Regions from separate parts of the Microbacterium sp. NPDC057407 genome, predicted to be linked through region 1. Evidence: predicted binding sites of a transcription regulator. Region 1 holds the regulator's gene; each other region holds the start of a gene.

What was found. Region 1 encodes LexA, which represses DNA repair genes until DNA is damaged. Its sites were predicted from a motif close to TCGAACANNTGTTCGA; they were not measured.
Region 2: a site for LexA is predicted at 3,625-3,640, ahead of ACFUTX_RS02775 (DUF222 domain-containing protein). Genes of this name have one in related genera too.
Region 3: a site for LexA is predicted at 3,010-3,025, ahead of ACFUTX_RS08405 (DUF222 domain-containing protein). Genes of this name have one in related genera too.
Region 4: a site for LexA is predicted at 1,373-1,388, ahead of ACFUTX_RS11335 (DUF222 domain-containing protein). Genes of this name have one in related genera too.

The regions. Positions count from the first base shown of each region.
Region 1 covers NZ_JBHVCA010000006.1:26,130-31,451, reverse strand. Annotated here, with positions in the region: gene ACFUTX_RS14500 (hypothetical protein) at 1-1,320, opposite strand, end outside; gene lexA (transcriptional repressor LexA) at 1,387-2,067, opposite strand; gene ACFUTX_RS14490 (LysM peptidoglycan-binding domain-containing protein) at 2,339-2,725, shown strand; gene ACFUTX_RS14485 (histidinol-phosphate transaminase) at 2,749-3,834, shown strand; gene hisB (imidazoleglycerol-phosphate dehydratase HisB) at 3,831-4,439, shown strand; gene hisH (imidazole glycerol phosphate synthase subunit HisH) at 4,436-5,086, shown strand; gene priA (bifunctional 1-(5-phosphoribosyl)-5-((5-phosphoribosylamino)methylideneamino)imidazole-4-carboxamide isomerase/phosphoribosylanthranilate isomerase PriA) at 5,142-5,322, shown strand, end outside.
Region 2 covers NZ_JBHVCA010000001.1:571,831-577,152, forward strand. Annotated here, with positions in the region: gene ACFUTX_RS02760 (zinc-dependent alcohol dehydrogenase) at 1-592, shown strand, start outside; gene ACFUTX_RS02765 (hypothetical protein) at 619-1,236, shown strand; gene ACFUTX_RS02770 (NYN domain-containing protein) at 1,732-2,286, shown strand; gene ACFUTX_RS02775 (DUF222 domain-containing protein) at 2,346-3,614, opposite strand; gene ACFUTX_RS02780 (lytic transglycosylase domain-containing protein) at 3,767-4,684, opposite strand; gene ACFUTX_RS02785 (DUF2510 domain-containing protein) at 4,937-5,322, opposite strand, start outside.
Region 3 covers NZ_JBHVCA010000002.1:728,617-733,938, forward strand. Annotated here, with positions in the region: gene ACFUTX_RS08385 (SIMPL domain-containing protein) at 1-279, shown strand, start outside; gene smpB (SsrA-binding protein SmpB) at 313-789, opposite strand; gene ftsX (permease-like cell division protein FtsX) at 875-1,789, opposite strand; gene ftsE (cell division ATP-binding protein FtsE) at 1,786-2,925, opposite strand; gene ACFUTX_RS08405 (DUF222 domain-containing protein) at 3,037-4,380, shown strand; gene prfB (peptide chain release factor 2) at 4,403-5,322, opposite strand, start outside.
Region 4 covers NZ_JBHVCA010000003.1:534,313-539,634, forward strand. Annotated here, with positions in the region: gene cofD (2-phospho-L-lactate transferase) at 1-409, shown strand, start outside; gene ACFUTX_RS11330 (sulfite exporter TauE/SafE family protein) at 411-1,154, shown strand; gene ACFUTX_RS11335 (DUF222 domain-containing protein) at 1,454-2,956, shown strand; gene ACFUTX_RS11340 (cupin domain-containing protein) at 3,368-3,799, opposite strand; gene cofC (2-phospho-L-lactate guanylyltransferase) at 3,854-4,579, opposite strand; gene fgd (glucose-6-phosphate dehydrogenase (coenzyme-F420)) at 4,576-5,322, opposite strand, start outside.

The DNA.
Region 1 (5,322 bases):
CGGCTGCTCCTCGTCGCGGCGCTGGACGAGCTCGAGGATCCAGGCGACGCCGAAGGCCACCACCAGGACCAGGACGACGTCCCCGAACGACAGCGGCCGCAACGCGAAGAGCCAGAGAACCGCGAGTACCGCGATCACCGAGCGGACGAGCACGCGATAGCGGGCGAGCCAGGCGCCGAACCCGCGGGTATCGAGGCCGCGGCCGGCCAGCTGCCGCCGTGCCGACGAGTTCATGCTGCGCACGGCCCGGCGCGCGCCCTCCGCGCCAGCCGAGCGGCCCATCGCCCAGCCGAGGACGGCGACGAAGACGCCGAGCACGCACAGCACGATGGCGGTCTGGGTCATCGCCCCGACGAGCTGGTCGTAGATGACGTCGAGGGCCGACGCAGACAGGTCGAGGTCGCCGGCGACGATGCCCATCGTCGTGTCGCCGATCGCGAGTGCGACGGCGAGACCTCCGGCCCCGATCGCCAGACCGAGCCCGGTGCCGAGCACCGCGACGCTGCGGCGCCGGGCGATCGCGATCCCCGCGCCGAACAGGGCGAGGGTGATGACCGGCAGCCACCATCCCAGAGTCGTCGCCAGGGCGTATCCGGTGCGGATCGCCGCGAGGTTGTCGCCCTTTCCGATGATCACCACCCGGTCGACGGCCGGTATCAGCTGCGCGGCGCTCACCCCGCGGTCGAGAAGCCGCTGCTTCACGACGTCGACGATCGCGCCGAGTTGGATGCCGACCCCGTCGTCGGTCTTCACGACCAGGCCGCCGCCGTCCGACGTGGCCGCGGTGGTGAGCGCCCGGTGCGCCGCCCGGGTCGCGGTCGCCCACACGTCGGAGAAGGCATCCGATTCCACCACCCGGGTCACGGCCCCGTCGACGAGGTTCTCCAGTCCGTCGGCGGCGGGCGCCTGGAGCATGTCGAGCAGCTGAGCCACGCGCGGCGGGACGCCGAGGTCGGCGATGCCGGTGAACACGTCGGAGGTGAGCTGGTCGAAATCGACCTGCGCCGTGATGGCGTCCATGGTCTCGTCGACAACGAGCGCCTGCACCGCCGGATCGTCGGCGAGCGGAGCGAGCGTCGCGACGAAGGCCTCCTCCTCGACGAGCTGCACCCGCGCCCACGCGGTCACGATCGAGACGGGGACGAGGATGGCCGCGACGACGATGCAGATCGCCGACACGACGGCCCGCCATCGGCCGCTCGACCGCGGCGCGGGACTCGTCGTCACCGCCGAGGCGAGCCGGGCGTTCTCGGATTCGAGTTCGCGGATGCGCGCGGCGAGAGCCGGGGCGTCGGCCGCATCGATGTCGATGTCGCTCATGGCGTCATTCTGGCCGAACGCGAGCCCGTTGCGAGAAGGATCACCCGGCGCGGGTGACCCGGCGGGTCAGACCGCGCGCAGCACCGCGACGACCTTGCCGAGGACGACCGCCTCGTCGCCGAGGATCGGCTCGAAGGCCGAGTTGCGGGGGAGCAGCCACGTGTGGCCGTCGCGCTGCCGGAAGGTCTTCACGGTCGCCTCGCCGTCGAGCATCGCCGCGACGATCTCGCCGTTGTCGGCCGTCGCCTGCGAACGCACCACCACCCAGTCGCCGTCGCAGATGGCGGCGTCGATCATCGACTCGCCCGACACCTTGAGCATGAACAGCTCGCCCTTGCCCACCAGCTGACGGGGAAGGGGGAAGATCTCCTCCACCTGCTGCTCGGCTGTGATGGGCACGCCGGCGGCGATGCGCCCCACGAGCGGCACCAGCGCTGCGTCGCCCAATGAGGGGAGCGAGTCCGCCGGGCTCTCGGTGGCGGCGCCCGGGAGGTCGATGAGCACTTCCATGGCCCGGGTCTTGCCGGCGTCGCGGCGGAGGTAGCCGCTCAGCTCGAGCTGATTGAGCTGGTGCGTCACGCTCGACAGCGACTTCAGACCGACCGCATCGCCGATCTCGCGCATGCTCGGGGGATACCCGTGCCGCGCGATCGAGCGCTGGATCACCTCGAGGATCGCCAGCTGCTTGTCGCTCAGGCTCTTGCGGCGCCGCGTCTGCGGCCGTTCACGCCCGGTGGCATCGCTCATCTTCCGGCTCCTGTCTCGTCCCGGGAGGCGTCCTCGGGGTGCAGCGGTCTTCGAATGTCGGAGGCCCGTGGTGGGCTACTCGTATCGAAACCGTATCCGGCTTCGGCCCTCGAACACAGCAACACGACCGCGTGTCGCGTTCGAGGGTGCGCCGCCGAAACGGACTGTTGACATCGTAGAACATCGAAGATAACTTCGGTACAGAGATTCGCACCCTCCGCTCCCGGCCGCGCGAAGGGTGCGAATCTCTCCCCCACAGGAGGAGAAGACCATGACCGCCATCGGCATCACGTCCCCCGGGCTCGGCACGACGTCTTTCGGCCTGCCGGCACGGTCGACCCGCCTGCGCCTCACCCTCCGCGGGCGTCGTGTGCTGGCCGCCCTCGCCGCGCTGCCGGCTGTCGTGGCGATCTCGGTCGCCATGGTCTCGGGTGGGGCGGCGCTGGCTTCGCGCGACGCCGGCACCGACCCCGGCTCCTTCGCCACCGTGACGGTCTCGTCAGGAGACTCCCTGTGGTCGATCGCGCAGGACGTGGCTCCCGACGCCGATCCGCGCGACGTGGTCGACGCCATCGTCCGCCTGAACGCGCTCGACGGCGTGACGCTCCAGGCCGGTCAGAGCCTCGCCATCCCCGCGGAGTACGCACCGGGCCGTTGAGTGCGCGCCGTAGGATCGGAGGGGTGAGTCCCCGCCTCGAAGATCTCCCTCTGCGCGACGACCTCCGCGGAATGACGCCCTACGGCGCACCGCAGGCCCCGCTTCCGGTCGCGCTCAACGTCAACGAGAACACCCACCCCGTTCCCCAAGACGTCGCCGACGACATCATGGATTCGGTCGCCCAGGCTCTGCGCGACGTCAACCGCTACCCCGACCGCGAGTTCACGGCCCTGCGCGAAGGGTTCGCCGACTATCTGGGCCATGGACTCCACCGCGATCAGATCTGGGCGGCGAACGGTTCGAACGAGGTGCTCCAGCACGTCCTGCAGGCCTTCGCCGGGCCCGGTCGCACGGCCTTCAGCTTCGCACCCACCTACTCGATGTACCCGCTGCTGACGCGAGCGACGGGGGCGGAATGGGTGACCGCGCCCCGTTCGGCCGACTACACGGTCGACGCCGGCGACGCCGCCGCGCAGGTCGCCGACGCCGCGCCCGACGTCGTCTTCCTCTGCTCGCCCAACAATCCGACCGGCACGCCGCTCGGCCTCGACGTGATCGAGGCGGTGTACGACGCCGCGCCGGGAGTGGTCGTCGTGGATGAGGCCTACTTCGAGTTCGCGCCGCGCGACGAGCGCTCCGCACTCACGCTGCTCCCCGGCAGGGAGCGGCTCGTGGTGTCCAGAACGATGAGCAAGGCCTTCGCGTTCGCCGGGGCCCGCGTCGGATACCTCGCCGCCGACCCGGCCTTCGTCGATGCGCTGCGCCTCGTGCGACTGCCCTACCACCTGAGCGCCCTGACGCAGGCCGCAGCATCCGCCGCTCTTCGTCACGCCCCGACGATGCTCGGCATGGTGGACGAGATCGTCGCGCAGCGCGACCGCATCACCGCGACCGTGGAGGCGCTGGGCTACGTGCCCCACGCGTCGTGGACGAACTTCGTGCTCTTCGGGGGCGTCTCCGATCCGGCTGCCACCTGGCAGCGCCTGTACGACCGCGGCGTGCTGATCCGGGATGTCGGAATCCCGCACCACCTGCGGGTCACCGCCGGCACCGAGGACGAGACGACGGCGTTCCTCGACGCACTCGCCTCGGTAGACTCGGACGCATGAGCGCCGCCCCGCGTACCGCCTCCGTTCGACGCTCCACCAGCGAGTCCACGGTCGAGCTCGAACTCGATCTGGACGGCACCGGTCGCAGCCGGATCGACACGACGGTTCCCTTCTTCGATCACCTGCTCACCGCGTTCGCCAAGCATTCCCTCACCGACCTCACCGTGCGTGCCTCCGGTGACACCGACATCGACGCCCACCACACGGTCGAAGACATCTCGATCGTGCTCGGGCAGGCGATCCGCGAGGCGCTCGGCGACAAATCCGGCATCTCGCGATACGGCGATGCGCTCGTCCCGCTCGACGAGGCGCTCGCGCAGGCCGTCGTCGACATCAGCGGCCGCCCCTACCTCGTCCACACCGGCGAGCCGGCCGGCTTCGAGCACCACCTGATCGGCGGTCACTTCACCGGTTCGCTCGTGCGGCACACGTTCGAGGCCATCTCCTTCAACGCCGCGCTGACCGTTCACGTCACGGTCCTGTCGGGGCGCGATCCGCACCACATCGCCGAAGCGGAATACAAGGCGTTCGCCCGGGCGTTCCGTCAGGCGAAGGCCCTCGACCCGCTCGTCGAGGGGATCCCGAGCACGAAAGGCGCTCTGTGAGCTCCCAGCCCGTCGTCGCGGTCCTCGACTACGGATCCGGCAACGTCCACTCCGCCGTGAAGGCGCTTGCGGCGGCCGGCGCCGACGCGCGCCTCACGTCGGACCGCGCCCTCGTCCGCGATGCGGACGGTCTGGTCGTGCCGGGCGTCGGCGCCTTCCGCGCGGTGATGGACGCGCTTCGCGCCAGTCGCGGCGACGAGCTGATCGATCGGCGCCTGGCGGGCGGCCGACCCGTGCTCGGCATCTGCGTCGGCATGCAGGTGCTCTTCGAGCGAGGGGTGGAACGCGGCGTCGACACGGAGGGCATGGGCGAGTGGCCCGGCGTGGTGACCGAGCTCGACGCGCCCGTCCTGCCGCACATGGGCTGGAACACGGTCGAGGCGGGGCAGGGGTCGCGGCTCTTCCGCGGACTCGAGGACGAGCGCTTCTACTTCGTCCACTCCTTCGGTGTGCAGAAGTGGACACTCGACGTCCAGCCGCCGTTCCCGCCGCCCGCGCTGACGTGGTGCACGTACGGCCAGCCGTTCCTCGCGGCCGTCGAGAACGGGCCGCTTTCGGCGACGCAGTTCCACCCGGAGAAGTCCGGCGATGCCGGCATCCAGCTCCTCGCGAATTGGATCGACGGCCTCGGCGGGGCTACCCTCTGAGATCGTGCCGTTCGCGGGAGCGCCTGCTTCCCGCGACTTCCCCGCACGAGGAGCCATGAACGATTTCGCCTCAACGCCCGAGTTGATCCTGCTGCCCGCCGTCGACGTCGCCGACGGCAAGGCGGTGCGCCTCACCCAGGGGGAGGCGGGCACCGAGACGAACTACGGCGACCCGGTCGACGCCGCGATGGACTTCGCGCGCCAGGGTGCGCAGTGGATCCACCTGGTCGACCTCG
Region 2 (5,322 bases), on a different contig from region 1:
CGCCGGACCGGTGGGTCTCGCCGCGGCGAGGTCGTGCTGGCTGATGGGAGCGGGGCGCGTGATCGTGGTCGACCATCTCGATTACCGCCTGCGCAAGGCTGAGGAGTTCGCGTTCGCCGAGACGATCAACTTCGGTCAGGTGGGCGACATCGTGCGTCTGCTCAAGAAGCTGACGGACGGCCTCGGCGCGGATGTCGTCATCGACGCCGTGGGCGCGGAGGCCGACGGCCATGTGCTCCAGCATGTGACCTCGGCCAAGTTCAAGCTGCAGGGCGGGTCGCCGGTCGCGCTCAACTGGGCGATCGACACGGTCCGCAAGGGCGGCACCGTCTCGGTCGTCGGTGCGTACGGTCCGCTGTTCAGCGCCGTCAAGTTCGGCGACGCGATGAACAAGGGGCTCACGATCCGCACCAACCAGGCGCCCGTCAAGCGCCAGTGGCCGCGACTGTTCGAGCACATCCGGTCGGGGTACCTGAAGCCCAGCGAGCTGATCACCCACCGCATCCCTCTCGACCACATCGCCGAGGGTTACCACATCTTCTCGTCGAAGCTCGACGACATCATCAAGCCCGTGATCGTCCCGGCGTCCTGACGTCCCGACGAGTGAAGGAGAAAGACATGCCGTACACCGCAGAAAAGCCCGGCCTCGCCCCCGACTTCGAGGCACTCCGTTCCCGTATCCCCGGGTGGGGCGCCGACTCCGATCCGGCCGACCGTCCCAGCTTCCCGCGCGAGCAGCCGGGCATCGAGACCGGTGCGCACTGGGACTTCCCCGAGGAGCAGCCGCTGAACGGCTCCTACCGCGAGCGGTCCGTCGAGCATCAGCGGCTCACGCCCGTATTCGGAACGGCACAGCCGCTGCATGGCGTGTCGGGTGCGATCCGCCGCTATGCCTACGACAAGTACAGCGAGGGTCAGGCCGCGCACTGGCTGCTGCTGGTCGCGGGCGACCGCGTCGAGGCGACCGGTGCGCATCTCCGTTCGCTGGTGAGCCTTCGCCCCGACAACCCGATCACCGAGACCGGGATCCTCGGGGAGCGTGGCCGGCGTCCGGTGTCGTCGCGGACGCGCCCGGGCCGCGTCGACCAGAAGCACACGTGGATGGATCCGATCATCGTCGCCGGCCCCTGGGTGCTGGGCGGGGTGCTGGCGTTCGCGGCCGGGGGAGCGATCCTGCGCGCGGTGAAGCCGCGCGAGTCCGGCGGTACCGACGCTCGCGCTCTTCGCGAAGCGTGAGGCCTGTGCCGGTGCGGACGCGCCTGGTGCTCGGTGCGCCCGTCCGGTGAGCGCTTGCGCCGCGGGCGCGCGACAACGTTGAGGTGCGCGGCATCCGTTCGACAGCAAGAGCGGATGCCGCGCATCGGCGTGCGCGGAAGGGCGGGCGCCTATCGGGCCGGGCGAGGGCGAACGGCGGTCCGTCGCCTTCTTGACGCGGGGCACGGATCTCTAGCAAGGAAGGGGCCCGGATGTCAAGCGGAAGTGGTGGATGCCAGGCTCGGCATACGCTTGCAGAGCAGTGAGGCGCGGTGCGGTTGAGGATCGGTTTCGGGTCCGGTCACATACTCCCGATACAGCGCGATGGCCCCGGCGGGCGGGCACCCGCCCGGGGCCATCACTGTGTCCGGCGGGCGGGGAGCGCGGGGCCGGATGCCGCGGCCCGGCCAGGCGGGACTGATACCGTCGGGATCGCACGAGCCCATCTGGCGCCGTGACGAACGAGCGGGAGTTGCTGTGGCCGAACGCAGGAGTTGGGTGCTGGTCGATGGGGAGAACATCGACGCGACGCTGGGTGGCTCGATCCTCGGCAGGCGTCCCCAGCCGGACGAGCGACCGCGGTGGGATCGTCTCCTGACGTTCGTCGCCGAGAGGTGGGGCCAGCCGGCCCACGGTCTCTTCTTCCTCAACGCCAGTTCGCACCTCCCGATGCCGTTCGTGCAGGCGCTCCTGGCGCTCGGGTATCAGCCGGTGCCGCTGTCGGGCCCTGCCGACGAGAAGGTGGTCGACATCGCGATCCAGCGCACACTTCGCGCGCTGGCCGACCGACAGGACGATGTCGCACTCGTCAGCCACGACCGTGATTTCGTCGAAGACCTGGGGCGTGTCGCCGACGGAACGCGGCGCGTGGCCGTGCTCGCGTTCCACGAGTTCCGCAGCAGCGAGTTCTCGTCGCTGCCCGGTGTCGAGCTGTTCGACCTCGAATACGACGCCGACGCCTTCGACGCACCCCTGCCTCGCGTGCGGGTGATCCCGATCGAGGAGTTCGATCCGGCGGCGTTCCTGCGCTGACCGGACGGCCCCTTCCCGAGGCGGGCGAACTCGGGCCGTCGGTCGCGCCCGCGCCCCGCCTAGAACGGCGCATCCGAGGCATCCGACGGCCGGAACACCGGCACCGGGCGCTCTGGCCGAACGAGGTAGCGCCGACCCGCGGGAGAGGTCCACAGCAGGTCGCCGCCGCTGTCGGGAACCTGCTCGACGCTCCAGCCGCCGTGGTGCTTCACCATGTGGTGGCCCCGGCACAGCGGGGCGGTGTTCGAAAGCGATGTCTCGCCGCCGTCGTCCCACGCGACGGTGTGGTCGATCTCGCATCGCGCGGCGGGGATGCCGCATCCGGGCGCCATGCACCGCTCGGAGCGCCAGCGGATGAGTCGCCGTAACGAGGGCGGCGGACGATACTGATCCCGACCGACGGACAGCACGGCCCCTGTCTCGGGATTCGTGAGGACGCGCATCCACCCGTCGGCTGCTCCGCACAGCTCGCGAGCCCGTCCGAGCGGGATGGGACCGATGCCCTCCACCGTCGCCGGAGCCGAACCCTTCTCGTCACGCTGGCGGTCGTCTTCATCGAGCAGCGCCAGCGCCGGCACGGTGACGGCGACCGTGGCACGGATCCCCTGCGCCGCGGCGGGGTGGGCGTCGGTCCGGCCCTCGATGAGGAGATCGCAGAGCACGTCGGCGCGCGTCTGATCGAGGGTTCGCTGCTCGTCGGGCTGCGCCGTGATGACCTTCGCCATCGCGGTCACCCGGGAGTGGATCGCGTGCGCCTCGACGGCGGGGATGAGCGCGTGCAGCCACGCCATGCCGTCGTCGACGTGCTCGACGATCACCCGACGCCCGGCGAGCGCCTGTTCGTGCCGCAGGTCGAGGGAGGCCGCCCGTGCGCGGGAGATCATCGCCTGCAGCCGACGCCGGAACGTTCCGACAGGTTGCGTCTGGGCCTCTTCGAGCGCGCGGGGGAGGAGGTCCGCCCGGAGCCCGGGCGCTACGGCATCGAGCGCGGAACCGAGGATCTGGGCGTGCTTCTCGGTCACGCGTGCCGCGCCCAGCGCGTCGAGCACGCTCGGATAGCGCTCGACCAGCGCTTCTGCGAGGGCGATCATCTCGCCGGCGGCGTGCTCGGTGATCCGCAGCGCGGCGGCCAGTTCGAGGCGGATGCCCCGCTCGACGACCGGCGTCAGCTGCCGCCCGAACCTCTCGGCCTCGCTCAGCGCCTCGCGGCGCATCGCATGCACCCGCTCCAGTCGCTGCGCCGCGATGATCGCCGACATGTGGGCCGCCTCGACCACCAGGTCGAGCGCATCCGGTATCGGAACCGGATCGTCTCCTACGATCAGCATGCCACTACTTTAGAACATATGTACGACACTCACGCCTCATCGCGTGGCCTTGTGGATGACGTGCGCGCCGGCCCGCGGCATCCGCCTCACCAAACACAAGCACGAAGGCCCCGGGAGATCCCGAGGCCTTCGCGCGACGAACGAAATGAGGGTCAGTACCAGCCGACCGACTGCGAGTGCGACCAGGCGCCGCACGGCGAGCCGTAGCGACCGGCGATGTAGCCGAGACCCCAGCTGATCTGCGTCGCCGGGTTGGTCTGCCAGTCGGCGCCGGCCGTGGCCATCTTGCTGCCGGGGAGTGCCTGCGGGATGCCGTACGCGCCGCTGGAGGCGTTGTAGGCGGCGTAGTTCCAGCCAGACTCCTTGTTCCACAGCGCCACCAGGCACGAGAACTGGTCGCCGCCCCAGCCGTAGCTCGCGAGCATGCCCTGCGCGATCGCCTGGGCTTCGCCGGGGCCACCGCCGACCGCGGGCGCCGCGGGCACCGGAGCGGGCGCCGCGCCGCCACCGGCAGCAGCGCCGGCGGACGCTTCCGCCTCGGCTGCCGCAGCGGCTTCGGCCGCGGCGCGCGCCTCTGCTTCGCGCTTCGCCTTCGCGGCGGCCTCTGCTTCGGCCTTCTTCTGCTTCGCCGCGGCGAGGCTCGCGCGGAGGTCGGCGACATCGGCCTTGACCGCGGTGATCAGCGCCGTGACGTCGTCGGTCAGGTCGGGCACGAGCGGAGCGGGAAGATCGAGACCGCCCGAGAGGCGCTCGGCGGCTGCGCCGAGAGCGGAGGTGTCGACGGTCGTCGGCGCGTCGCCGAGGTCGAGCCCCGACGCCTTGACGTCGGCGGTGACATCCGCGGCAGCCGCGATGACGGTGTCGGCGCCATCCAGGGCGTCGCGGGCGGCGGTCGAGATGTCGTCGGTGCCGTCCTCCTGCACGACCGCGACGGGCTCGTTGGGTGTGGTGAACGAGGCGAGCGCGAAGCCGCCGGCGGGGGCGGATGCCTCGGCGAACGAAACGGGCGACGAGACCGCGGCGCCGGTGGCCAGCAGGCCGACCGCGAGGCTCGCGGTGGCGATGGTCACGCGTCGCCGGGTTCGGCGGCGGGTGGTGCGGGCGCGGCGAGTAAGGACGGGAGAAGTGCTGGAGCGCATGAAGAAAACCGGTTCCGTATCGTGTGTGCGCCAGTTCGGGCGGCGCCGTGACGCGCCCGCCGGGCGGGCACAAGTCCCCGAGTCTGCACAGCGGGCCTGGACGGTTCCGGTGCGTTACCTGAGCGTTATATGTGTGCCCCTGCTCGTCGGCGAGGCCTATGACCACGCTGCAGACCGGCCGATTCAGCCGAATCTGTAATGCTCGGCGCTCGCCGTGACCCACCCCGCGAACCGCCGTGCCGCGGCATCCTGACCCGCCGGAACCGGGGTCATCCACACGCCCCCGGGGCCGCTCACGACGACGTAGAGCAGCTGCCGGGCGACGGCGCGGTTCAGGGTGCGAGGTGTGATCGGGCCGCCCGGCCCGAAGAGCCGTCGTTCGACGGCGGTGCGCGTGAACGCCGGGTTGCGAAGCAGCGCATCGCCCGTGTCGACGGATGCCGCGACCCCGCCGACCGGCTGGCTCAGGTCGCCGAAATGCACCCACCGCCCGTCGATGACGAGCCCGGCGAACTCCTGCTCGCTCCCGCTGTAGCGGACCGACGCGGTCCAGCGTGTGCCGTCCCACC
Region 3 (5,322 bases), on a different contig from region 1:
GCGGCGAGCGAGCGGGATGCCGCGACCTCGGCCGTCCGGGTCGCCGTGGCGCGCGCGGAGTCCTACGCCGCGGCCATCGGATTGTCGTCCGTGACGCCGTCGCAGATCGCCGACCTCGGCCTGCTCGCGCGCCCCGACTCCCCCGCTCCGCAGGCGGAGCGGATGCTGATGTCGAAGGCATCCTTCGCCGCCGACTCCGGAGGCGGGCCGTCTGTGCAGCTCCAGCCGGAGGACATCGTCATCACGGCCGCCGTCGAGGCCCGCTTCATCGCGCGCTGACCGGGCGCGGGAGGATCGGGCGCGGCATCCGGCCTATTCGCCGAGGCGGTTGCGGGTGCGCATCGCGCGCTCGGCCTCGCGCTTGTCTTCGCGCTCGCGGATGGTCTGCCGCTTCTCGTACTCGCGCTTGCCCTTCGCGACGGCGATCTCGACCTTCGCGCGACCGTCGTTGAAGTAGAGCTTCAGCGGAACGAGCGTGTAGCCCCCGGCGGACACCGCGTGCGAGAGCTTCACGATCTCGTCCTTGTGGAGGAGGAGCTTGCGGATGCGCTTGGCGGCGTGGTTGGTCCAGTGGCCCTGCGAGTACTCCGGGATATGGACGGCGTCGAGGAAGGCCTCGCCGTTCTGGATGTACGCGTAGCCGTCCGAGATGTTCGCGCGACCCTGCCGCAGCGACTTCACCTCGGTCCCCGTCAGCACCAGGCCCGCCTCGTACGTCTTCTCGATCGTGTACTCGTGGCGCGCGCGACGATTGGTCGCGACGACCTTCTCCCCGCGTTCCCTGGGCATGGTGACTCCTCGTTCCGAGCCGCGCGGGCGCACGGCAGCCGTTCAGTCTACCCCCGGAGCGCCACTGGGCATGCCGTCGGTGCCCTCAGGCGCGCAGCCACCGCCGGATCGCGAAGCTCGCAGACAGTGCGGCGAGCACCACGCCGATGAGGACGAGCACGGGCACGACCAGCCAGGCGTCCGCGACGTCGACCCAGGTCGTGACGAACTCCACCCGCCCGCGAAGGTACTGGTCGACCCCGAAATGCACCCCCGCGAGCACCGCCGCGCTGGCGAGGATCGAGCCGATGAGCGCGGCGAAGACACCCTCGAGCACGAACGGCGTCTGGATGAATCGGTTGGATGCCCCGACCAGGCGCATGATTCCGAGCTCGCGCCTGCGCGCGAACGCCGAGAGGCGGATCGTGGTGGCGATCAGCAGCACTGCTGCGATCAGCATGAGTGCCGCGATGCCGACCGCGATGTAGGTCGCGACCGTCAAGGCCGAGAACAGCGGCTCGAGGTACTGCAGCTGATCCTGCACCTCTTCGACGCCCTCGGTGCCGGCGAACGCCTCGATGATGACGTCGGACTGATTCTGATCGACGAGGTTGATCCAGTACGTCTCGTTCAGCTGGTCGGGGGTGATGACACTCGCGTAGTCCTCCCCCAGCAGCTCGAGAACGTTCTGGTACGCCTCCTCGCTGTCCTCGAAGCGCACATCGCGGATCAGCGGCGAGAGCGCCGGCCCGTCGAGCTTCTCCTGAACGGCGGCGAGCTGCTCGTCGGTGGCGACACCGCCCGTACAGGTCGGAGCCTGCGAGATCGCGGTGCACATGTAGATCGCGACCTGGGCGCGGTCGACCCAGAAGTCCTTCATGGTGGCGATCTGCATCTGCATGAGGATCGCCGCGCCGACGAACGTGAGCGAGACGAACGTCACGAGGACGACCGAGATCACCATGGAAGCGTTGCGCCGCAGGCCCGTGAACGCCTCCGACAGGATCAGACCGACCCTCACGACGTGGGCCCCACTTCGTCGTCGTCGCGTGTGCCGAGGCCGAGGCGGTCGGCGAGTCCGAGCTCGGCCACATCCACCTCCGGAAGGTCGACGACGGGAACCGGTTGCGTGGCGGACGCCGGCACCTTCGTGATCGGAGCGGCCGGCTGTTCCTGGACTGCCGGCTCGCGCACCGCGTCAGACGCAGCGGGCGACGCCGGCGCGGCGGGCGCGGCCGGGTCGGCCCACTCCGTGTCGGAAGGCGCGAGCTCGGGTGCTGGACGGGAAGGGGCCGGCTGACGAGGGGCGGAGGGCGCGGCATCCGTCGTCTCCTCCTCCCGGCCGAGCAGCGTGGGGTCGAGGCCCGCTTCGGCCGCCGCGGCGGCCTCTCGCTGCACCTCGAGCACCGCCGTGAGGGCGGCCACGGCGGCGGCTCCGCGCTCCTGCTCAGGAGCGAGGCTCGGCAGGCTGGACGTGTCGCCGTACCCGCCGTGGCGCTCGTCGCGCACCATCTCGCCGTTGCGCAGCTCGATCACGCGACGCTGCATCTGGTCGACGAAACCGGCCTCGTGCGTCGCCATGACCACGGTCGTGCCGCCTCCGTTGATGCGCGCGAGGAGCTGCATGATGTCGACCGACGTCGCCGGGTCGAGGTTTCCGGTCGGCTCATCGGCGAGCAGGACCTGCGGCCGGTTGACGAGCGCCCGGGCGATCGCGACACGCTGCTGCTCGCCTCCGGAGAGCTCGTGGGGCAACCGCTTCTCCTTGCCGTCGAGCCCGACCAGGGCCAGCACCTCCGGAACGGTCTGCTGGATGTAGCCGCGGGAGGATCCCGTCACCTGGAGCGTGAAGGCCACGTTCTGGAACACGGTCTTGCCCGGAAGCAGCCGGAAGTCCTGGAACACCGCGCCGATGTGGCGGCGGAAGTACGGCACCTTGCGGTTCGAGAGGGTGCGGAGGTCACGCCCCAGCACCACGACCCGGCCGTCTGACGGGGACTCCTCGCGAAGGATCATGCGCAGGCACGACGACTTGCCCGAGCCCGAGGCGCCCACGAGGAACACGAACTCGCCGCGCAGCACCTCGAAATCGACATTGTTGAGGGCAGGTCTGGACGTGCCCCGGTAGCGCTTCGTGACGTTCTCGAACCGGATCATGGCCTAAGAAGCCTAAGCGGATGCCGCGGCCGCGCCCCCTGCGACACCCGGTGCGTGCGGATCGGAGGCCGGCTCCAGCGAATGTCGTACCTTTGTTCTAACTTCGAGTGCATGGAGAACGACCCGCTCGACGACCTCGGGGCCGAATACGCCGACCACACAGACGACCTCGAAGGGCGCCTCGCCGAGTCGGATTGGCTCGCGCCCCCGCTCGACGAGATCGACCGCGTCACCGAGGTGGCGGGGATGATGGCGGTGTTCGCCGCCGAGCGCTTCGCACACGTCGATGCCCTGCGGCTCCAGGCCTTGGCTGAGGTCGGTCGATACGGCGGGGCGATCGCCCCCGTAGTCGAGAGGTCGGTCCGACTCGAGTTGGCTGCCGCACTGCGCGTCACCGAGTCGGCGGCGGGCCAACTCATGGCGGTGGCCGAGTCGCTCGTACACCGCTACCCGGCGGCGCTGACCTCTCTCTCACGCGCCCGGATGACCGAGCGGCACGCCGAGGTCCTCGCCACGATGCTCAACGAGGTCGATGAGGTGGTTCGCGACGAGTTGGTCCCCCGAGCGGTGGAACTGGCCGAGACCCTCGCCGTCGGCGCGTTCCGTCGGTCGCTTCGGCGGCTGATCGACCTCGCAACGGCGGCTTCGCTGGCTGAGCGGCAGCGGGCCGCGTTGGGGAAGCGCCGCGTGATCGTCGAGCCCGCAGCCGACGGCATGGCCTGGGTCCACGCTTTCCTTCCGGCGGTGGAGGCCTTCGCCCTCCACTCGAGGATCACCGCGATCGGCAAGACGCTGACGGCGCATCCCGACGAGGAGCGAACGCTCGATCAGGCGCGCGCCGACGTGTTCGGCGACCTGCTGATCGATGGCGATACTGCGGCGCTCCCCCAGTCACGCGGCATCCGCGCCACTGTCGCTGTCACGGTGCCGGCGCTGGCTCTGCTACACCCCGACGACAGGAGCCGCCATGCGGCGGGTCTCGCGCCGGCGGTCGTCGAGGGCGTGGGTCCGATCCCGCTCGAGCGGGCGGGAGAACTGTGCGGAGGGGCCGAGGGGTGGATGCGGGTCCTCACTCATCCCGAGACCGGCATGGTGCTCTCGGTCGGCCGCGATCAGTATCGGCCGCCGCCCGCCCTCCGGCGACTGGTGCGATGGCGATCCGAGACCTGTATGGCGCCCGGTTGCGGCATCCCGGCTTCCGGACGCGAGATCGATCACACCCAGGCGTGGGAGCACGGTGGAGAGACCACCGTCACCAACCTGGCTCCGCTGTGCAAGGGCCATCACACCGTGAAGCACCACGGCGGGTGGTCGGTGAGGCAGCCAACCGACGGCGGTGGCGCCGTCGAGTGGAGGTCACCGTCGGGGCGCCGCTACCTGGTGCAGCCAACCCGGCCGACGCCCGCGTTCCGCCCTTCGCCGACCGCCCCATACGCCGGCGACGCACCGTTCTGAAGCACGGCGTCTCGGCAGCGGGTCAGTCGTCGTCGTCTTTACGCTTGCGCCAGCGGATGCCTGCCGCGATGAATCCGTCGAGGTCACCGTCGAACACGGTCGCCGGGTTCCCGACCTCGTGACCGGTGCGAAGATCCTTGACCAGCTGCTGACCGTAGAGGAAGTACGAGCGCATCTGATCGCCCCAGCTTGCGGTGATGACGCCCGCGAGCTCCTTCTTCTTCGCCGCCTCCTCCTCGCGCTTGAGAAGCAGAAGTCGCGTCTGCAACACGCGCATAGCAGCGGCGCGGTTCTGGATCTGCGACTTCTCGTTCTGCATGGAGACCACGATTCCCGTGGGGATGTGCGTGATGCGGACCGCCGAGTCGGTCGTGTTCACCGACTGCCCGCCGGGGCCCGACGAGCGGAAGACGTCCACGCGGATGTCGCCCTCGGGGATGTCGACCTCGACGGCCTCCTCCATCACGGGGATGACCTCGACCGCAGCGAAGCTGGTCTGCCGCTTGTCGGCCGAGCCGAACGGGCTGATGCGCGCGAGACGATGCGTGCCGGCCTCGACTGAGAGCGTCCCGTAGGCGTACGGGGCGTCGATCTCGAAGGTGGCCGACTTGATGCCCGCGCCCTCGGCGTACGACGTGTCCATGACCTTGACGGGGTACTTGTGGCGCTCGGCCCAGCGCAGGTACATGCGCAGCAGCATCTCCGCGAAGTCGGTCGCGTCGTCGCCGCCCGCACCGGAGCGGATGGTGACGACGGCTGACCGGTCGTCGTACTCCCCGTCCAGCAGGGTTTGCACCTCGAGCTGGCTGATGATGTCCTCGAGCTCGGCGAGCTCATGGCGAGCCTCCTCCGCCGAGTCCTCGTCGTCCATCTCGTTGGCCAGCTCGACGAGCACGTCCAGGTCGTCGAGACGCTGCTCGATGTCGGTGATCCGCTTCAGGG
Region 4 (5,322 bases), on a different contig from region 1:
AGGGGAAGCCATCGCCACGGCCGACGTCGTCCTGATCGCGCCGTCGAATCCCGTGGTGTCGATCGGTCCGATCCTCGCCGTGCCGGGTGTCCGCGATGCGCTGCGCGAGACGGGAGCGCCCGTGGTGGGCGTGTCGCCGATCATCGGCGGCCGGGTCGTGCGCGGCATGGCCGACGTGTGCCTCACCGCGATCGGCGTCGAGACATCGGCGTCGGCGGTCGCGGGACTGTACGGCGCCCGCGGCGACGGCGGGCTGCTCGACGCCTGGCTGCTCGCCGAGGAAGACCGCGGGCTCGCCGACGAGGTTGCGGCACGAGGCATCCGTCCGTCCGTCGTTCCGCTGTGGATGACGGATGCCGCAGCCTCGGCCGGCATCGTCGAGGCCGCGCTCGCGGCGGCTCGGCGCTGACGTGCCCGATCTGCTCTGGTACGGGTGGGCGCTGCTCGCCTTCGCGTCGATCGTGATCGGGCTGTCGAAGACCGGAATCCCTGGCGCGGGGACCGTGGCGGTCGCGATCTTCGCGGCGGTCCTCTCAGCGCGCCAGTCGACCGGCACGATCCTCCTGCTGCTGATCGTGGCCGACCTCTTCGCGGTGACGATGTATCGCAGGCACGTGAACTGGCGCGAACTGCTGCGGCTCGCGCCGGCCGTCGTCGCCGGCGTGCTCGTGGGGGTCGTGTTCCTCGCGTTCGCCGACGACACGTGGGTGAAGCGGGCGATCGGGGTGATCCTCCTCGCGGTGATCGCGATCACGCTGTTCCGCCGCCGGATGAGTGCGGGCGTCGAGGTCGACCGGCCGCACCCCGTCGCGGCCGCGGCCTACGGCTCGACGGCCGGGTTCACCACGATGGTGGCGAATGCGGCGGGCCCGGTGATGTCGATGTACTTCCTCGCGGCGAGGTTTCCGGTGAAGGAGTTCCTCGGGACGGCGGCCTGGTTCTTCGCGATCATCAACGTGTTCAAGGTGCCGTTCTCCGTCGGCCTCGGGCTCATCACTCCCGCGGGGCTGCTGATCGACCTGCTGCTGGTGCCCGCCGTCGTGGCCGGGGCGCTGCTCGGCCGCTGGATCGCCGGACGCATCGACCAGCGCGCGTTCGAACGCTTGGTGATCGGCTTCACCGTCGTGGGGGCGGTGTACCTGCTGGTCGGGTGAGGCGGGGCCGGATGCTGCCGGCCGGATGCGGTCGGGGCTGTTGTGGGGTGTGGGTTCCGCGGTCTCCGCGCCAGCGGTCGTCGGAAATACAGGAGACACGCCGCGCAGTGGCGCTCGGCCGTGCTCCGGGGGCGCGCATCTCCTTGCTTTTCCGTTCCGCTCACGGGTGGGCGCCCACAGGTCGGACGAGCCGGTGGAGGGCGACCGAGTGCTGTGCGGAGAACATATGCACGAATCTTGTTCGACCGCGCGTCCCGCAGGTCAGAAGGAATGTCGGACGCCCCTGCGACAATGGACTCATGCTCGCCCCCGACCCCGACACACTCGACCCCGACGTCGAGGAGTTGCTGTGGGCTGAGCGCATGGCGATCGCTGATTCGTGGGACGAGCCGGCGGAGCACGCCCCGGTGGCCCTCGCGGTACCGGCGGCGGAGTACCGCCATCGGTGGGATGTCGCGGCCTCCCGCCGCGAGGAGCTCCTGTTCGAGTGGGAGAACGCCGCCGAGCAGCTCGCCCGATGGCAAGGGGTGCAGGTGCGGCTGCTCGCTGAGGCGCTCGAGCTCGCGCTGGAAGACGGCACGCGGCGCGACGACGCAGCGCTCTCGGTGCGGAGCGCCGCGGCTGAGCTCGCGTGCGCGGTGGGTCTTGCCGACCGCACGGTCGAACAGCGGATGAACGATGCGCTGGTCATGCGCGACCGCTTCCCGCAGACGATGGAGGCGCTTGCGAGCGGTCGGCTCTCGTTGCCCCACGCGCGCGTAGTCGCCGATGGCGGCGCCCGCCTCGACTCAGACGACGCCCGTGCCTGGTACGAGACGGCGGTCCTCGATCGAGCGACCGGACTGACGACAGGCCGGCTGCGGGTGGTCGCTGCGTCGATCGCAGAGGAGGCGATGCCCACCTCGATCGCCGAGCGTCACGTCCAGGCAAGGGGCGCGCGCCGCGTGACGGTTCGCGACGTCGAGGACGGCATGTCCGAGCTGTGGGCGCTGCTCCCTTCTGTTCTCGCCCACGGCATCCACGATCGCCTGACGCGCATCGCGAAACCCCCGTCTGCCTCTGCCGATGAGATGGACCTGTCAGCGACGAGAGAGGGTTCCTCGTCGACGCGCATCGGTTCTGAGCAGTCCCCGAGCGACGCCCCGCACGATGTGCTCGACGACCGCACCACGGATCAGCGTCGCGCCGATGCCCTCTGCGACCTCCTGTTGACGGGCCTCCCGACGATCGCAGACATCGACCGCCACGGCGGGGAGGGGGTCGATGCGCTCAGGGCTGTCGTGCAGGTCACCGTGCCGTTCGAGTCGCTCGTCGGCGACGCCGGCCCGGCGCCGGTGCTCGCCGGGCGGTCGCCGATCGACCCCGCGACGGCTCGGCGCCTGCTCGGCGCGGCCACGCTGTGGGATCGGGTGCTCACCGATCCGGTAACGGGCGACGTCCTCGCCGTCGACCGGCGCTTTCCGACCGAGGCGCAACGCCGCCACCTCCGCGCACGTGACGAACACTGTCGCTTCCCGGGCTGTCGCATGCCGGTGTGGCGCTCCGACGTCGATCACACGGTCGACCATCAGCACGGCGGGCCGACTGCCGCCGAGAACCTCGCGCACCTGTGCCGTCGGCATCACACCCTCAAGCACCACACCGCCTGGCAGGTGAGGCAGGATCCAGGCGGCGTTCTGGAGTGGACCAGTCCGTTGGGCCGCACGTACATCGATCGCCCACCGCCTCGGACGAGATTCGTGCCAGCTCACCACCGGCCCCCTTGCGGCCGGTCCGCGGCGGGCGCGCCTTCCAGCGGATGAACGAAGCGATGGCTGAACCAGGTCGCCGGGGCGGCGGCCTAGCGGCGGCCTAGCGGCGGCGGCCTAGCGGCGGCGCGGTCGGCGCGGCCGGCGTGGGCGGCGGGGCCGGCGTGGGCGCGCCCACAACCACGTCCCCGCCACCAGCACCGTGGTCGCTGCGAGCCAGAGCCAGATGCTGGTGTCAATGCCGACGATCGAGCGCGTCCATGTCTCGCAGTAGCTGGCTTCGGCCAGCGGAGCGTCAGCGCACCACCCGCCGCCCAGGACTGGGGCGAACAGAACCGCGGCAGCGACCGCCGCCAGAAGGCACCAGAGAACGGTCCGCTTCACAGAACAGTCCGCATCACAGAACAGTCCGCATCACAGCACAGCACGCATCACAAGACAGCACGCATCACAGCACGGCCCAGATCACGCCCAGGGCGACGGGCGGTCGGGGTCGCGCCGGCTGTCGTCGGGGAAATGCGGAAGCTCCTCGCCACCCGCGCGGATGCACAGCCAACGAAGCTCCTCCGGGCTGTCGGGAACCGCCCGCCAGGTGCGCCATACCCGCTGGCCCACACGCACAACCGTCCCCGGCCCGACCTCCACGATCTCGTCGTCGAGGCCCATCTGCCCACGCCCCGCGAGGAAGACGTAGAGCTCCTCGACCCGCGCGTGAGTGTGCCAGTAACCGGCCTCTTCGCCGGGCGCGAAGGCGTTGGCCGTCATCCCGATGAACTGCATGGTCAGCTCGTGATCGACGACCCGGCGCCCCTCGCGCGACGTCTCCGGCTTGAATCCGCCGTGATGCGAGCGCCACTCGTCGAGCCCGCCGATCCTCAGAACCTGGTAGTCAGCCACCCGCTCAGGCTAGCGCGGCAGCCGCACACGGCGACCCCGCCGTCCGCTGCGCGTTCAGCCGCGCAGTCCCGCCGTCCGAGGACCCAGGCCGAGCGCCGCAGCCGCCCCGAGCTGCTCGGCGGTGTCGACGTCGCGGCGGAGGGTCGAGGCATCCGGAATCTCCAGCGCGGTGCACCCGAGCGCGACGTGCCGTGCGAGCGACCCCTCACCGAACGACGACGCCCACTCGACCCCGGCGCGGGCGGTCACCAGCGTCGAGCCGGTCCCCTCGGCGTCGGCGACGACGGCACGGTCGACGGATGCCGCGGCCCGCAGCGCGTCGGCGAGATCGGCCGGTCGCAGCGCGGGCAGGTCGCCGAGGAGTGCGGCGCGCGGCATCCGTCCTCCCGGGTCGATCGCCGCGATCCCGGTCGCGACCGCGGCGTCGAGGCCGTGCGGCTCGCCCTCGGGCACGAACCGCAGCGCCGGGATCGTCGCCGACTCGCGCGCGAGCTCGGGATCGTCCGACACGACCACGACCTGCAGCACGGCCGCGCACCGGCTGGCCGCGTCGATCGTGTCGAGCGCGATCGCCCGCGCGAGCGCCGCACGGTCGAGCCCCGGCACATCCAGCCGCGACTTGCCGCGCGACGAGCGCTTGACCGGCACCACGACCACCCACCGCCGCGACACCGACTCCTCCGTCCCGGCGGCGGCGCCCGCCGAAGAGGCACCAGCTGCCGCCTTTCGCTCCGACTCGGCGGAGTTCGCGCTGCGCCGCCGCCCGAACAGCGGCGTCACGCGCCGTACTTCGCCCGCAGCCGCGGCAGGATCTCGTCGCCGTACCGCCGCAGGAACGCCTCCTGGTCGTGCCCCGGGTCGTGGAACACGAGGTGACGGAAGCCGAGGTCGATGTACCACCCGATGCGCTCGACGTGCTCGTCCGGGTCGTCCGACACGATGAACCGCGAAGCGGCGCGCTCGATCGGCAGCTGCTCGCCCAGGCGCTGCATCTCGATGGGGTCGTCGACGCCCATCTTCTCCTCGGGCGACAGCGCCAGCGGCGCCCAGAACCGGGTCTTCTCCTTCGCCGCCTCAATGGTGTCGTCCAGCGAGACCTTGATCTCCATCAGCGTGTCGATCGCGTCGGGGGCGCGCCCCGCCTTCTCGAGACCCTCGTGCAGCGCCGGGAGCAGCGTGTCGGTGTACAGCTCGCGCTTCTTGCCGCTGGTGGTGATGAAGCCGTCGGCGATCCGTCCCGCCAGGCGGGTCGCCGCGGGGCCGGCCGCGCCGATGTAGATCGGCACCGGCTGGTCGAGCTTGTCGTAGATCGTGATGTTCTTTGCGTGGTAGTACGTGCCGTCGAAGTTCACCCGGTCTTCCGACCACAGGCGCCGGATCAGGCCGATCGCCTCCTTCAGCCGCTGGAAGCGCTCCGGCGGGTCGGGCCACGCGATGCCCAGGTTCGCCTCGTTGAGCGCCTCGCCGGTGCCGACGCCGAGGATCACCCGCCCCGGATACAGCACGCCGAGGGTTGCGAAGTC